Candidatus Vesicomyosocius sp. SY067_SCS001: one gene and its partner. Each later gene encodes a partner of the first gene's protein in a complex. Links are inferred from orthologs where the notes say so. Each region holds a gene or a part of one and is shown on either strand. Other genes may lie near its edges. The genes, in order: tsaE and tsaD.

The links.
Region 2: the proteins of tsaE (region 1) and tsaD are in contact, whole or in part, in a crystal structure (PDB 6N9A), measured with the Thermotoga maritima proteins. The link is inferred for Candidatus Vesicomyosocius sp. SY067_SCS001 from one-to-one orthologs. Residues at the interface, in WP_004082108.1 of Thermotoga maritima: Leu37, Gly38, Lys46, Lys57, Val59, Lys60, Ser61, Thr63, Phe64, Thr65, Leu66, Met67, Val69, Pro71, Tyr82, Arg83, Leu84, Asp86, Asp88, Phe89, Asp93, Ile128, Asp130, Glu131, Arg134; in WP_004082750.1 of Thermotoga maritima: Cys10, Asp11, Arg49, His50, Leu82, Gly84, Gly135, Gly136, Glu154, Thr155, Leu156, Asp157, Asp158, Ser159, Glu162, Asp165, Lys166, Arg169, Leu170, Tyr175, Lys213, Thr214, Leu217, Tyr218, Gln221, Arg222, Asn324.

Annotation. Positions count from the first base shown.
Region 1 is NZ_CP054877.1:820,008-827,920, forward strand. Bases 1,132-4,061 are described here. They hold tsaE (tRNA (adenosine(37)-N6)-threonylcarbamoyltransferase complex ATPase subunit type 1 TsaE), read left to right. Parts: upstream 1,132-2,333; coding sequence 2,334-2,789; downstream 2,790-4,061. Other genes in these bases: HUW60_RS03945 (hypothetical protein), read right to left, coding at 1,132-1,322; HUW60_RS03950 (calcium/sodium antiporter), read left to right, coding at 1,384-2,337; HUW60_RS03960 (HesB/IscA family protein), read right to left, coding at 3,180-3,521; HUW60_RS03965 (cobyrinic acid a,c-diamide synthase CobB), read right to left, coding at 3,518-4,061. Outside these bases: HUW60_RS03940 (uroporphyrinogen-III synthase), read right to left, coding at 1-716; more of HUW60_RS03945, read right to left, coding at 729-1,131; more of HUW60_RS03965, read right to left, coding at 4,062-4,894; nrfD (NrfD/PsrC family molybdoenzyme membrane anchor subunit), read right to left, coding at 4,922-6,124; sulfate reduction electron transfer complex DsrMKJOP subunit DsrO, read right to left, coding at 6,150-6,881; HUW60_RS03980 (sulfur reduction protein DsrJ), read right to left, coding at 6,878-7,261; HUW60_RS03985 (NAD(P)-binding protein), read right to left, coding at 7,291-7,913. UniProt on the Escherichia coli protein: Required for the formation of a threonylcarbamoyl group on adenosine at position 37 (t(6)A37) in tRNAs that read codons beginning with adenine.
Region 2 is NZ_CP054877.1:920,535-928,450, reverse strand. What follows is about bases 3,471-6,403. They hold tsaD (tRNA (adenosine(37)-N6)-threonylcarbamoyltransferase complex transferase subunit TsaD), read left to right. Parts: upstream 3,471-4,390; coding sequence 4,391-5,416; downstream 5,417-6,403. Other genes in these bases: lptB (LPS export ABC transporter ATP-binding protein), read left to right, coding at 3,631-4,353. Outside these bases: HUW60_RS04455 (SLC13 family permease), read right to left, coding at 1-909; tRNA pseudouridine(38-40) synthase TruA, read right to left, coding at 1,169-1,912; HUW60_RS04445 (biotin--[acetyl-CoA-carboxylase] ligase), read left to right, coding at 2,434-3,192; hisA (1-(5-phosphoribosyl)-5-[(5-phosphoribosylamino)methylideneamino]imidazole-4-carboxamide isomerase), read left to right, coding at 7,469-7,916.

The DNA of each region.
Region 1 (7,913 bases):
TCAAGTGTATTAAGATTCATTAATACTGAAATAATACCATTATTACTGGTATTTGGAGTAACTAATACTTTATCAAACTCAATTGAATTGACATAAATTTTGATCCTTTCACTCAAAACGACCAATAAATAGTTTTTCAATTTATCAACATGATTAATTTGATTAACTATTTTTATTAGAGATTTCATATTATCTATACTGGTAATACTAATAACACCTTCTCTACTTAACAAGAATTTATCAAGAGATTGACAATGTAAGTGACTAATATCACAGCAAACACGTTCATATACCTCAACATATTCAACTTGATTTCCTTGCTTAATCAAACCTTGCTTTAAGGTCTCTCTACCACCCCTACCCCTAAAAATTAAAATTGTTTTACCATTCAACTGGGTTACACTATCAAGTTCTAACAGAGCTTCGCTAGAAGCCTTATTTTTAGGAAAATCATTAATAATAATATTATTTTCACTCAACTTTTTAGCAGTAGCACTACCCACTGCTAAAACCTGCTGATAACTAATCTTCTTCAGAATCTTTAATCCATATTCAACAGCATTAGCACTAATAAAAATAATCACATCATAATGATTTTTTTCTGATCTAATATCGATAGGGTGAAGCTTTAAAGTTGGGAAAAAAAGTGGATTATTACCGCTTTTAACCACCATATTTTGTAGTTCTTCTACTTGTAAAGCTGGTCTAGTCAACATTACATTCACTGACTAAAACCCTAATATTTCAGCAATAATTCGTATTTTATTCAATGTTTCACTTTCTGCATACTTACAAATAAGTACAATTTTAGTATTAACTAACGATACATCTTGTAAAAAATTTCTAATTTGTTTTTCATCCAAAATATTAGAAGTATAAAGAATAGGAAATTGAGTAAAATAAAAATATTTATTTGTTATTAGCTTGGTATTTAAATCAAACTTAAGTTTTTTATCAGACTGAAAACATAATTTATAATCACTTAATATTTTCATTACTTCATTACTTGGTTGTTCATCCAGTTCACAAAATAAATTAAATTGAGATCGATATTGATGGATTGGTTGCAGTAGCAATATAAGCAAAGGTATCTCTAATAACTGTGTCTGTTCAATATATACAACTAATTCGAACACCTCATCTGACTCTTTCAATTCTATAAATATCTGTTCAAGATCCTCCTTAGTATCAATTTTTAAAGATAATGCTTTGAATAAGGTTGAATAATAATCAAACCGCCATTCATTAGGTAAATCATCAGGATAAAAATCGTCAAGCAAATCTAAGTCACTACGACCAATTAATAATTCTGTTTTATTCATTTGGTTTTATATGTCTTTATAATAAAATAAAAGTTTTATACAAAGATCTATTTATTAAAAAATGCCAGATATTCTACTACCAATTATTGCCTTGTTATCAGGATTTACACTTTTAATTTGGAGTGCGGATAAATTTACTGAAAATGGGGTAAAAATTGCTAATATTTTTAAAATATCACCCTTTATTATTGGGATAATCATATTAGGATTTGGCACTAGTATACCTGAAATATTAATATCAGCACTTGCCGCTATAAAAGGTAATACAGGACTTAGTATTGGCAATGCAGTTGGTTCTAATATTTTTAATATTTCCCTAATATTAGGTATTAGCGCAATTATTTCCCCAATTAACATACAATGGGATATCTTAAAAAAAGAATGGTTATTTTTAATGATTACTACACTTTGTGCAGGATTTTTGTTATATGATTATCGCCTTGATTTTAAAGATGGTTTGATTTTATCATCTTTATTAGTTTTATTTTTTGCTTATATCTTTAAACAAGCAAAAAATAAAACACATCATAATTTTGATGAATTTAAACATAATATCAATAAGAATCAAATTAAAAAAACTCAGATAATTCTAATTATAAGCTTAACGATTTTGGTCTCTAGCGCAGAACTTATAGCCTGGGGTGGTGTAGAAGTAGCTAAAATATTTGGTATTTCAGATCTTATTATTGGGCTTAGCATTATAGCTCTAGGAACTAGCTTACCAGAACTAGCGGTATCAATCTCAAGCGTTTTGAAAAAACAATATACAATGGTGGTTGGCAATATAATCGGCTCTAACATATTTAACACTATTGCTGTATTAGCTATACCAGGATTAATCCATCCATCAGATGTACCAATTGAAGTTATAAATAGAGACTATCCACTCATGTTATTATTGACTATTTTATTGTTTGTTATTTCTTACAAGTTTAGCAAAAAACATATTATTAATCGTTTTGGAGGGTTTTTTCTTGTTGGTATATTTAGTCTTTATATGTATCAATTATTATGAAATTAACTCTTAACAATGAGTCTGATACTTATCATATTGCACATCAATTAGCTCAGTGTACTCAGTTAGTTGATAGTTGCATTGTTATTTATTTAGAAGGTGATTTAGGAGTTGGAAAGACTACATTTGCTAGAGGTTTTATCCAGTTCTATGGATTTGATCAAGTTAAAAGCCCTACCTATTCTCTTGTAGAAAGCTATATCAATGATAAAATCAATATTCACCACTTTGATTGTTATCGATTAGGCGATGCACAAGAGTTAGAATATATTGGTATTCGAGAATATTTAGCACCTGGGCATATTCAGTTGATTGAATGGGCAGAATTAGGCAAAGGTATAATTGCGCCAACAGATATGATAATTAAAATAACTGATGATTTAGATAAGCATGAACTACAAATAACAACTCATACACAAGTTGGTAATCAACTACTTGCATGCATCAACTGATAGAAACTTTTTCCAATAAAATTTATTTATCTTTGTTACAAACAATAGAAACACATTGTTTATTAAACCAGTACCTGAATAAACTAAAACTACAATTGATATTAAAGATGACTAAAATTTTATAGAATTACCCTAAAAAAATCATGATATCCATAAACAGAAATTAGAATTTTAAGATAAACTGAATAAAAACAACCCTTTACATAAAAACAAAAAAAAAGATTCTATTATTTTAATTATGCCATAAACTTCCTCTATGTTAGCTATAACTACATTTATTATTCATCTTTAAGATGAATAATAACTTAAAATTCAAAAGAACAAGATTAATATTGCTAACGCAATTTATTATTATAGGTATTTTAAATTATTACAAATAAATCTTATAAGCTACTTGTTATTTAACTTATCAGGTGCACATTCCTTTTCTGGTGGTTCATAATTTGGATCGTTTGGGTTCATAAATACAAAATGATAATCGCTATTTTTATCTATCTGGTCAAAATCCACCACCATACCTTCAAGTAATACTTTTTGATCATAAGCAAAAATATACTCAATACCATTAGATTTAAGGTGGATATCGCTGTCATTACGATCATCAAAACCCATAAAATATTGAAAACCATCATCAGTTTTATCGACAAAAAAGCGAATCAAAAGTCCTTTATTTTCTGGATTATGAGTTGATAAAATGATTTCATCCGACGCCTTTTTTGTAATTATAATCATAGCTCCTGTTCTTTAACCTTATTTATAAAATCCACAAATTGTATAACCCATTCATTACTCGCTACATTATGCAAATGTGTGTATGAAGCCAAAAGATTATACTTCATAATACCATCAAACTTATTACTCACACCTACACCACGCAAAACATTAAAAGCATAGCGTGTATTGGAATTAATATTTTTAAGCTTTGAGTAGTGAAATTCATGTGCATAAATATGCTTAGATACTCCAGACCAACAATGCTCATCGGTTGGTTCTAACTCAACATAACCTCTACCAATAGGCTTAGACATCATATAACTATCTGCATCAATTATACCAATCATTGAATAAGTTTCTTTATTATTAGTAATGCTATTGGTTAAATACATTAAACCACCACACTCTACATACGTTGGTAAATTGTGTTCTATTTTAGTTTTAATATCTTCTAATAAGGATTGATTAGCATTTAACGCCTCAAGTTGCATTTCTGGAAAACCACCACCGATAAACAACCCATCACATATTGGCAAATTATTATCTTTAAGTGTATCAAAGTATTTTATACTAACGCCTAATGACTCAAATTTATCCAAATCATCCTGATAATAAAAATTAAACACAGCATCTTTAGCAATAGCAATAATGATTTTTTCCTTAATTGTATTGACATTTGTATATGTGTTAATAATTTTATTATTGGACTTAACGCAATTAAAGTCCAATAATATATTAAGATCAACTTGATCAGTAATAATATTAGCAACTTTTTTGATAAAAATTTGCGATTGTGATGTTTCGTTAGCAGGCATTAATCCTAAATGACGCTCATCAATTATTAATGCTTTAGAACGACGTATACAGCCTAACACATGAATATCAGTGTAATAATTAATAGCCTGTATCAATTTTGATTCATGACGCTCACTAGCTACTTTATTTAAGATAACACCAGCAATATTTATCTCTTTATCAAATACTTGATAACCACTAAGCAGTGGTGCAACACCACGGGTAATACCTGTACTGTCAATCACTAATATCACAGGAGTCATTAATAATTTAGCAAGATCGGCGTTAGCATCACCACCAGTAACACTCATACCATCAAACAAACCTTTATTTCCTTCAATAATATCAATATCACTATTTGAACTTTGGTTTTGATACAACTGGATTATTTCATCATCAGTCATGTTATAAAAATCTAAATTATAACAAGGGTTTCCACTGGCTTTAGAAAGCCAAATAGGGTCAATATAATCAGGCCCTTTTTTAAAAGTCTGGACATTTAAAGATTGTTGTTTAAATGCAGCACATAATCCTAAACTAATAACAGTTTTTCCTGATGATTTATGAGCAGCAGATAAATAAAACGATAAAGACATTAATATCTACTTAATTTTAATATAAAACTATCCTTTATGATATGAATCAGTCAAATCATCTTCCAAACTCTCCGGTAAGAATGCTAAAAATTTAACTAAAAATGTAACTATAATGATTGCTAAAGCAATACCACCAATACCAAGAAAAATTTCTGGTAATGAAACTAAATATTGAGCAATATCACCATAACCCTCTAAAATCTCCTTGCCTGGAAATAACTCCATTGGATAAGCCTGACCCCCAATGATAATAACGTATAATTGGACAAACCCACCAATAATAATTAACACAGAAGACAAACCTAACATTGAACGATCTCCTTTAGTAAAAGGATGATAAATCAATACCATGGGAACAATACCACCCAAAATAATTTGACCATACCAAAATAATTTTGTATAAATACCACCATCAAAAAGAATAAAGTTCTCAATACCAGCATTTTCTGCTAAGTACAAATTACCCAAATGATATACCGCTACAAAATACATAACTGCTGCAACAAATACACCTAAAAGATTTCTTAAACGATTTACTATAATATTTCCTAAAGGCCTGTTAGTCCACTTATAGCTCGCCATTAAAATCAGTATGAAAGATGCCAACCCAAATGAAAAAGACATAATGATAAACATAGGAGCCATAATAACAGCATCATAAGCTTGTCTAGCAACTAAAAATCCAAAAATAGAGCCTGTTCCTGTAGTTAAAATTAAACGCCAACTAAAAGCAACTAAACCCACTTTATGACTAAACTTATCCATACGACGCTCAAACATCATCCATAAATAAATAGCAACTACTACAAAGAAGCCATTATATAAAATAATATTCCAAGCAAAAATTGATTTAAAATTATATTCAGTCATTGCAACAATTAAACGATCTATACGACCTAAATCAAGAACTAATACCATTAACCCTCCGGCTAATAATGATAACGCAACTAAACCAGATAAACGTGATAATGATTTATATAGCTTTTTATTAAACACAGAAGAAATTGAAGCCACGTTTAATGCACCACTTGCTGCTATTATCAAGAATAAAGCAAAAACATGTGGTATACCCCATACAATACGATTATTCATACCAGTCACAAAATGACCGTAGTGCTCTACATAGTATACACTGCCTAGTGCAGCCAAAATTAAAATCCAAAGTCCTGTAATTAAAGTATAAAAGCCTAGGCTTTTTCCTTCAATTTGCTCAAAACGAATATTACTCATAAAATTCCAAAATTAAATTTATTATTTAAATACCACTATAGCGCACGCCAGTATTTAGATTAAGATCTGACCTGATTTGTGAAGATTGAATTATTTTCAGGGTTTGGTTTATTTGGCTTGATTCATCATACAAATTACCAAAAATGACAGCTTCGCTATTAACACTTTCAACACAAGCAGGTGTTTCGCCTTTGTCAATCTTGTGTACACACATCGTACAAGCTTCAACTGTGCCTTTACCACGAGGCATATGTTCTTTCTGATTGTTTAATGTTTCATGTACAAATGAACGTGCATCATATGGACAAGCCATCATACAATAACGACAACCAATACATAAATGCTTATCTACCAACACAATCCCATCTTCACGTTTCATAGAAGCGTTGGTTGGACAAACATCAACACAAGGCGGTTCTTCACAATGCTGACACATAAGTGCAAGATTACTTACTTTATTAGTTGCTTTATCTTTAACCTTTAGTTTTTTAATCCAGCCTGGTTTTTGACTAGCTGTTGAGTGTGTTTCAGTACCCCAACCTTGTTCTTGTTGACAAGCATTAACCATGCCATCAATATCAGTCTCAGTTAACTTATTGGTATCAATCAACAAGCCCCAACGCTTTTTATTGGTAACAGGTATTTCATTAACACTAGCAAATGTGGTAAGTGTAATACCACTAGCAACTATAGCAACCCCTGTCGTTGTTGCATTCATGATTTTAATAAAATCTCGACGATTTAATGTTTTATTCATAATAAACTTTCCCTTGGAACCGTACGATGACAACTGAAACAATCAAAACTAACACCGACTTTCTTATGACAATCTGAACAAAATTGACCTTTCTTATCAACTGAGTAATATTGATTGTTTATCTTATTTTTATTAACATGGCACGAAACACAACCTTTTAAAGAATATTCATTTGTTCGTATACCTTTACGCAAGGTTTTATTACGTTTATGACGTAATAATTCAGGATGCATTTTTCGAATAATTGAAGGACTTTCATGAAATACTTTACCGGATACTTTAATAGAACTAGCTTGTTCACCAAGATTAGCATATTCGTCAATATACGCAAATACACTACTTACCAACAAACTTAAAAAAACAACCAAAAAACGATTCATAATTTTTATCCAGCTTAGATTAAATCGAATTACTCACCAAGACCCATTTGTATATAACCAGTCGGACAAACATCAGCACAAATATGACAACCAATACACTTATTGTAATCAGTATCAACATACCTACCTAACGTTGCTTTATCTTTCTTAACTTTAAATACCGCATCTTGAGGACAATACATCACACAGTTATCACATTCAAAACATAATCCACAAGACATACAACGGGATGCTTCTTTTTGCGCTTCCTTTTCAGTATAGCCAATTAAACGCTCATTAAAATTACCTAATACATTATCAACATCCACTAATTTGTGATTACGTTGATTCTGTTGTTCATGGTCAAAATGACCTAAGAATAATTCTGTATGTGGAATTATGGAAGCAAATGCCCGATCTTCATAATTATGCACGGCAAAATTAGCGCTATCTGTTGCAGTTGCAACGTCAGAACCTGACTTATAAGATTTAGGAGCAAGGTCCCATTCTTTTAATTTCTCCATTAAATCAAAATAACTAACGTCGACCTTAGGCCGAGTATGCTGCTCGGAACCTGAAAGATAATCACCGATACTTTCGGCAACAACTGATGCTTGACCAATAGCAGTTGTCAATAAGTGCGGACGAATCACATCACCACAAACAAAGAAAC
Region 2 (7,916 bases), 100 kb from region 1 along the record:
CTGAATTGCGATGATTCTAATTTTAGCAGTTGTTTCAATATCATCAAGCATCATGCCGATTAATTTTGAATCTGTAGGAACATTAACCTCAAATAAATCATAGTCTATATTGTAAACTTTATGAAAGTGTTCAATGGCGGATACAGATTCTGACTGTTCTTTTTTAGTTACAGGTAAGACAAACTTTCCAGCAATAACGAAATATATAATACCTGTTATGACTAGTGCAATACCTATTGGTGTGACAGAGAATAAACCCCATGTGTTCATTTCCTGTCCAACTTCTAGTCCTTGGTTAGTGGTTAAAATTAGGTCATTAAGTAAGATTAAAGGGCTAGAACCTACCATGGTTATTGTGCCGCCTAAAATTGCTGTAAATCCCATTGGCATTAATAATCGTGACATCGGAATGCCTGAACGTGATGAAATACGACTTACAACAGGGATAAATAATGCAGCCGCACCAACGTTCTGCATAAAAGATGATATAAATCCAACAGTAGAAGATATAATTGGAATCACTCTTGGTTCAGAGGTGCCACCTATTTTAAGAATAAAAGTAGCAACCTTTCCCATTAATCCTGTTTTATCTAAACCTGCACCAATAATCATAACTGCAATAATTGACATAACTGCATTAGAAGAGAATCCATCAAATAGTCTTTGATTGTCAACTAATCCTTCTTTTAGTCCCATTAAAGTATAAATCCATGGTAAAGAACTTAGCCCTAAAATAATCATAATGGTAATAGCAGCTTCATCAACCTCTACCACTTCAAAAGCAAATAAGTAAATTGTTAATACGAGAACACCCAACATCCAAGAAATAGAAGTAGTTGGTGCAATTGTTGAGAGCCATACGGCAAAAATAGCAAAAATAATAGCTGAAATATTTTTTTTATTGAACATGATTTTAATTTTAAAGAGTGTACAAAATAATAAGAAAATTATACCATAATCATAACATTACTAATCACTGCTAATAAGTGTTACTGATTAAAAATATCTGTTTTTAAACCTAGTGATAGTTATTTTCTTCTTACAAGTAATTTTTTGAGTAAGCCTGTTGTTTGTGCAAATTTATTTAACATATATTTTTAATAAATTCATTTGTTGATTGCTTTATTAATATATTAAATGTGATGTTTAAACGTTATCCTTCTTAGCATTAAAGATTTTTATAAAAAGCTTTAATAAAGTAAAGTCCTTGTGGTGGTGCGGTAGGTCCGGCCTGTTTTCGTTGTTTGCTATTCAAAACCTCTCTCACCCATTCAATGGGTTTTTCTCCTTTACCTACTTTTAGCAGTGTACCAACGATATTGCGTACCATATGGTGTAAAAAGGCGTTGGCTTTTATGTTTAGTAAAATATTATCATCATTCTTGGTTAGTTTTATAAATTCAATGGTTTTAATGGGGGATTTTGCTTGGCATAAACTTCCTCGAAAGGCTGAAAAGTTATGTTTTCCAGTTAAATATTGCCCGGCTTTATTCATTGCTATTATATCCAATTTTCTTGGTTCCCATAATGAATGAGTTGCTATAATAGAAGAACGGATTTTTGTGTTATGTATTTTATAATTATATTGTCTGCTGATAACACTAAATCGTGCGTGAAAATTATCATCAACGGGCTTTATCCAAGTGAAGTTAACATCACTTGGCAGGTTAACATTGCCACCAAATAGCCAAGCCTTATTTTTACGCTTGATGTTAGTTTCAAAATGAATAACTTGGCAGGTGGCGTGTACACCAGTATCGGTTCTACCAGAACAAAACACTCTCACAGGTTGATTGGCAACACTTGATAAAGCTTGTTCTATTACTTGTTGTACAGTCCTAATGTTAGATTTTTGACACTGCCAACCGTGGAAATGTGTGCCTAAGTATTCAACTCCTAATGCTATTTTCATGATATAATGTGTCAAATAAATATATTTATTTTAAACCAATTAAATTGGTTAGTATGAAACATGAATGAACATTCATCAATGTTTTTGGTTTTTTGTATGATAGTACCTAAAGTCTTCTAGCTTAACCTGAAACAGATTCCATATGAAGTAGACTAGTAGGTTAAGTTTAGAATTTTGTTTAGTAAGTTACTTTTTTTGGTTTAATTATTTGAATCAGGAGTGGATAGAGTTTGCTATTAATCCCATGATTATAAGCTGGTTGATATGAAATGGATACAGAATATGGACTCTGTAATAGAGTGTTTTTATTACTAATGCTATTTATTATTAATTATAGGTATGACTAGTTTTTGTATTAAGCAAATTGGATATAATCATCAAAATATCATTTCTACCCACTTTTTTTTGAAAATGGACATATAACAATAGTTGATAACTTAGAAATTTATTAAAAATAACCTTTGGAGTTGCTAAACGTAAATTTATAAAAATTATAACTTAGTTAAGATTTATTATTCTGCTTGAATACCTATAATTATACAAATCTATCAAGTTGTTTGAGTGATGATATTCAATGTTTTGTTTTTGATTCAATATCTAGCACTAACGATTATCTAGCCCAGTTAGCTTTTTGTATGAAAACGCAAGTTTGCGTTACTTCTGAGCAAACTCGTGGAAAAGGCCAATATAATAGGAAATGGTTGAGTCAGAAAGATTCAAGTATTATTTTATCAATACGTCGTGTTTTTCTTAGTAGAATTTTATTAAGCGGATTGAGCTTAGTGGTTGGTCTTGCATTAGTCAATGTGTTAGAAAAATATGGTGTTTTTGATTTGAAACTCAAATGGCCAAATGATCTTTATTTTAAGGGTAAGAAACTAGCAGGTATTTTAATTGAGAATTCACTTCAAGGTGATTATCATTCAGTCATTATTGGTTTAGGACTAAATGTTGATTTTAATGAAGATTTTCAGTGTGAAACACCTTGGATAGATTTAAAAAAAATAATTTTAATACCGATTAATAAGTTCCATTTAAGTAAAAATTTAATTAACAAGATATTAGAATATCTGGATATTTTTGAATCAAGTGGTTTTGATGAGTTTTATAACCAATGGTCTAAAATAGATTATTTATTAGGTAAGCAGGTTAAGCATACAAATAAAATGCAGTTGTTTAGCGGTACTTGTCTTGGTATCAATCACGAAGGAGTTTTGTTAGTTGAAACTCAATATGGCATTAAACTGGTTTATTCATCTGAATTTTTACATCTTTGTTAGTGTTGATTGAATGCGGTTTTTAGTTTATTATTGTGTCTATTATTGAAATATTTTTTTAATTAAAAAATCTTTTAGAATAATTTATGATTAACTAATATCTTATAGTAATGTTACTTCTATAGAGTGTGATAATTTTCTTACTCACTTTAGATAAAATTATTAATCATTTTAGTAAAAAATCTATTTTAATTTTAGTTAATTTTTCATTTGTAACCGAGTTATCTTTTTAGGATTTTGATGTTTTTGATGTTTTTAAATATATTCATATTATTGTAACCAGAAATATTATTTTTAATGTGTTACTCTTTAGATTTTGTTTTAAATTAAGTTTTACTCAATATTAATAGTAGTGTTTTGTATTCTAATATTTACGTATTCTTGTTTATTATTTGGTGAGGTTAATGACTAGAACTGTTAAAAAAATTAATATTTGTTATTATGACTAGTAACGCTCTAATAATACAAAATATTAGTAAATCTTATTCAGGTAGGACTGTAGTTAATAATGTGTCATTTTTTGTGAAAAGTGGTGAAGTAGTTGGATTGTTAGGTCCAAATGGCGCAGGAAAAACTACTTGTTTTTATATTACTTGTGGCTTAATTAAGGCAAATTCAGGAAAGGTATACTTAAACAATAAGAGAATTGATCATTTACCAATGCACAAGCGTGCTGATTTAGGGCTTAGTTATTTACCTCAAGAGCCTTCTATTTTTCGTAATCTTTCTGTGGAAAACAATATTATGGCGGTGTTACAACTAAACTCTAATTTTGATAAAATACAGAGAGTACACAGATTGGAGAAATTATTAAGAGAGTTTAGTATTGAACATATTCGCCATATTAACGGCGTTAGTTTATCTGGCGGTGAAAGGAGAAGAGTAGAAAGTGCTAGGGCGCTAGCAATGAATCCAAAATTTATATTGCTTGATGAGCCATTTTCAGGAGTTGATCCAATTTCTGTAGTAGATATTCAAAAAATTATTTTCTATTTGAAAGATCAAGATATTGGCATCTTAATTACGGATCATAATTATCGTGAAATGCTAGATACTTGTAATAACTCCTATGTATTACATAATGGGGTTATTATTGCAGAGGGTAGTAAAGAACAAATTCTTTACAATGAAAGGGTTCGTGAAGTTTATTTAGGAGGGGTATGATCCTATCTTTACAATGTACATTCATTAGGATTAATAAATGGCTAAACTTAACTTTATTACGTTAGGGATAGAAAGTTCTTGTGATGAAACAGGTGTTGGATTATACCATTCTGAGTTTGGCCTTATTGGTCATCAATTATTTTCATCTGTTGAAATCCATAGCGAATATGGTGGCGTGGTTCCTGAGTTGGCATCGCGTGATCATATTCAAAGAATATTACCTTTAATTAAAACAGTTTTAACAAATGCAAAGTTTACCTTACAAGATTTAAATGGCATTGCTTATACAGCTGGACCAGGTTTGGCAGGTGCGCTTTTGGTAGGAAGTGCGTTGGCTAAATCTTTAGCTTGGAGTTTGGGTGTTCCGTCTTTAGCTGTACATCACATGGAAGGACATTTACTAGCACCTTTATTAGAAGAGTCTCAGCCTAAATTCCCTTTTGTAGCTTTGTTAGTTTCAGGTGGCCACACTATGTTAATTGATGTTAAGGCCATTGGCCAATACAAGATTTTAGGTAAGTCCTTAGATGATGCAGTAGGCGAGGCTTTTGATAAAACAGCAAAAATTTTAGGTTTAGGTTATCCTGGTGGTCCTGCTTTAGAAAAGCTTGCTAAACAAGGCAATACTAATACTTTTAAGTTTCCACTTCCAATGGTTGACCGTCCTGGGCTTGACTTTAGTTTTAGTGGTTTAAAAACGTTTGCACGTAATACCTTTACTAAACATCCTAATAAAAAATCAGATATTGCTAAATCTTTTGAAGTTGCTACTACGCAAATACTTATGATTAAGTGTAGAAGGGCATTAGAGAAGACTGGAAGAATAACACTTGTGGTTGCAGGTGGCGTTAGTGCAAATTTATCTTTGCGTAAGGAACTTAACCAAATGGGTAGAAAAGTGGGTGTAAATATCTTTTATCCAAGGCAAGAGTTTTGTACTGACAATGGTGCTATGATAGCTTTAGCTGGGCATTTTCGCTTAAGCCATGGACAGTGCGATATCAATTATGAAATTAATATTAAGCCTAGATGGAGTGTAGAAGAATTGAGTCAAATTAAATAAATTGTTTTCTGTGTGTTGATTAAGTCGTGATATATCACATTGGTAACCATTGAAGTGTATATCTAAGAGGTTTACTTGCTAGAGTTTCCGAGAATTGGTTTGTCTGAAAGAGCGATACGTAGAAGTAAAAATTATGTGTGTAGTAGATTTATGACTTTAAAGTTTAAATCTGTTACAAAATGGATGATTGTTGTAAGTTTACTATAATATAATTTTCACATTACTACTGGATTGCTACTGGATTTTGAATAAATTAAATAAGATGTTGACTTTAGCTTATTTAAATTTTATGAATGATTGGGATTAGATGGATCATTTTTATACAACTTATATCACTAGTTAATATTGTAATTTAGTTAAGCCAGTCAAGTATCTTACAAAATCAATTCTTGTATTATAACGTTTATTGGTTGGTAAGCTATTATTTATACATGTAAATTTATTTAATAGTTAGTTGATTGACAATAATAATCCTTTTGAGTTAAGAATTAATATCATGCTAAGCTAAATATGTACTTGAAATTATTACCATAAGTAGTGGGTATAATTTATTGTTAGTCAACCTATCTTCTTCATGTAGAACTATTTTTATAGAACATTTATTTTTAATCATGCAAGCATAGTACTGCTAAAGTATTTAAAACTTACTTAATTACTAACAAATCCATAGTTCTTTCAACTAAAGATTCATTTATCTTGCGTTATTTAATAAATATTTTCCCTGTAAATTTTTAGCCTATTAGTGTAATTAATTACTATTATTTCGGATAATGATCCTTAAAATAATATAAATTAGAGAAATGGTTAGAATAATCAGCTGAAAGTTATTGATTCAATATAACTATGATGATAGTACGATATTCTATCTTGAAGTTTATAATGATGTTTGATTTATCTATTAATTCCTAATATTAATAATATTCTTTAACACTCTTACTCGAAAGCAAAAAGTCATTACTGTAGTTTGTTATGGTTTAGTTTGTTTTTATCAGTAGATACTATTATAAAATAGAAAATCATTACTTGTTGTAGGTTTCATGACAGGTCTTATAAATGAAGAAGAATATAGTAGCTAAGCAAGAAAAAATATGCCATTTCTTAAGAAGATGGATTGCTGAAAATAATATAAACTATATTAAGTTTGATGATAACATTTTATGTTAAGTTTGATGATATTATTTATTTTGAATGGTAACTATATCTGGAAATTTTTTTATAGAGGAGCTAGCATAGCTGCTATTTTTATAAATTATATATATATATATTATTATATATATAGCAAAATGATAAAGTACTAGATTAATAACAATTTAAAAGGTTTAACAATATTTTCAAAGAAGCAAGCTAAATTGCTATTAATTATAGGGATAAAACCTAGCATTAGAAGATTAGTTTTTATTTTAATAAAAGAGTGGTTAAATTAACTATTTCTTTTGTGAATGGTACACATTTAATTTATTCTTTATTATTAAACTATAACAATCTCTTAAATGAGATAAATTGGATACTTATTTGCTGCTATATTCTGGAGTAAGAGGTAGTTTATATACTATGTAATTTACATAGTATATTACTAATTGTTGCTGATTTTTATAATAGCAAATTTACTTTTTTAACTTAGAAAAGTTTCATTATTGTTGTAAATATTATGTTAATTTTTGATTTAAATAGAGTATGTAAATACAGTTAATGTAGTTTTAGTGTAAATAAAATCTTATATCACAAATATCTTAATTAAATTAATATAGGTTGTTACTTGAGTATATTAACATAGTGTTAAATATAAACTTCCTATTGTTAATAGTAGGTAATATAAAATATAAAATCTAAAATATATTTAGAATAGTAAAACTTATATAGAAAGATAATTAACTAAAAGTTATAATATGAGAATAGAAGAATAAGGAAAATAAATGTCTATTAAAATGTATAGATTAATAATCTGCGCTTATCTATTAGGGTTTATTATCAAACTTTAAAAGTGGTTAGTATATCAATCAGTATGTTGGGTTAAAGTGATTGGATATTGTTAATACAATAATTAAGAGAAATATGATTGTTATTCCAGCAATAGATTTAAAAGATGGACAGTGTGTTCGTTTAAGGCAGGGTTTGATAGAGGATACGACGGTATTTTCTAGTAATCCTATTGAAATGGCAATGCAGTGGGTGGAGCAAGGTGCGCGTAGGTTGCACTTAGTGGACCTTAACGGTGCATTTGAAGGAAGGCCTGTTAATGCAGCTAGTGTAACTGAGATTGTATCGGCATTTCCTGATTTGCCAGTTCAGATTGGTGGTGGTATTCGCAATATTAAAATTGCTAATACTTATATTGAAGCAGGAATTAGTTATTTAATTATTGGTACAATGGCGGTAACAAACCCTGAATTTGTATCTGAATTGTGTCGTGAATTCCCTAATAAGGTGATTGTAGGTTTGGATGCAAATAATGGTTTTGTAGCGACAAAAGGTTGGGTACAAAAAACGAATTTAAATGTGG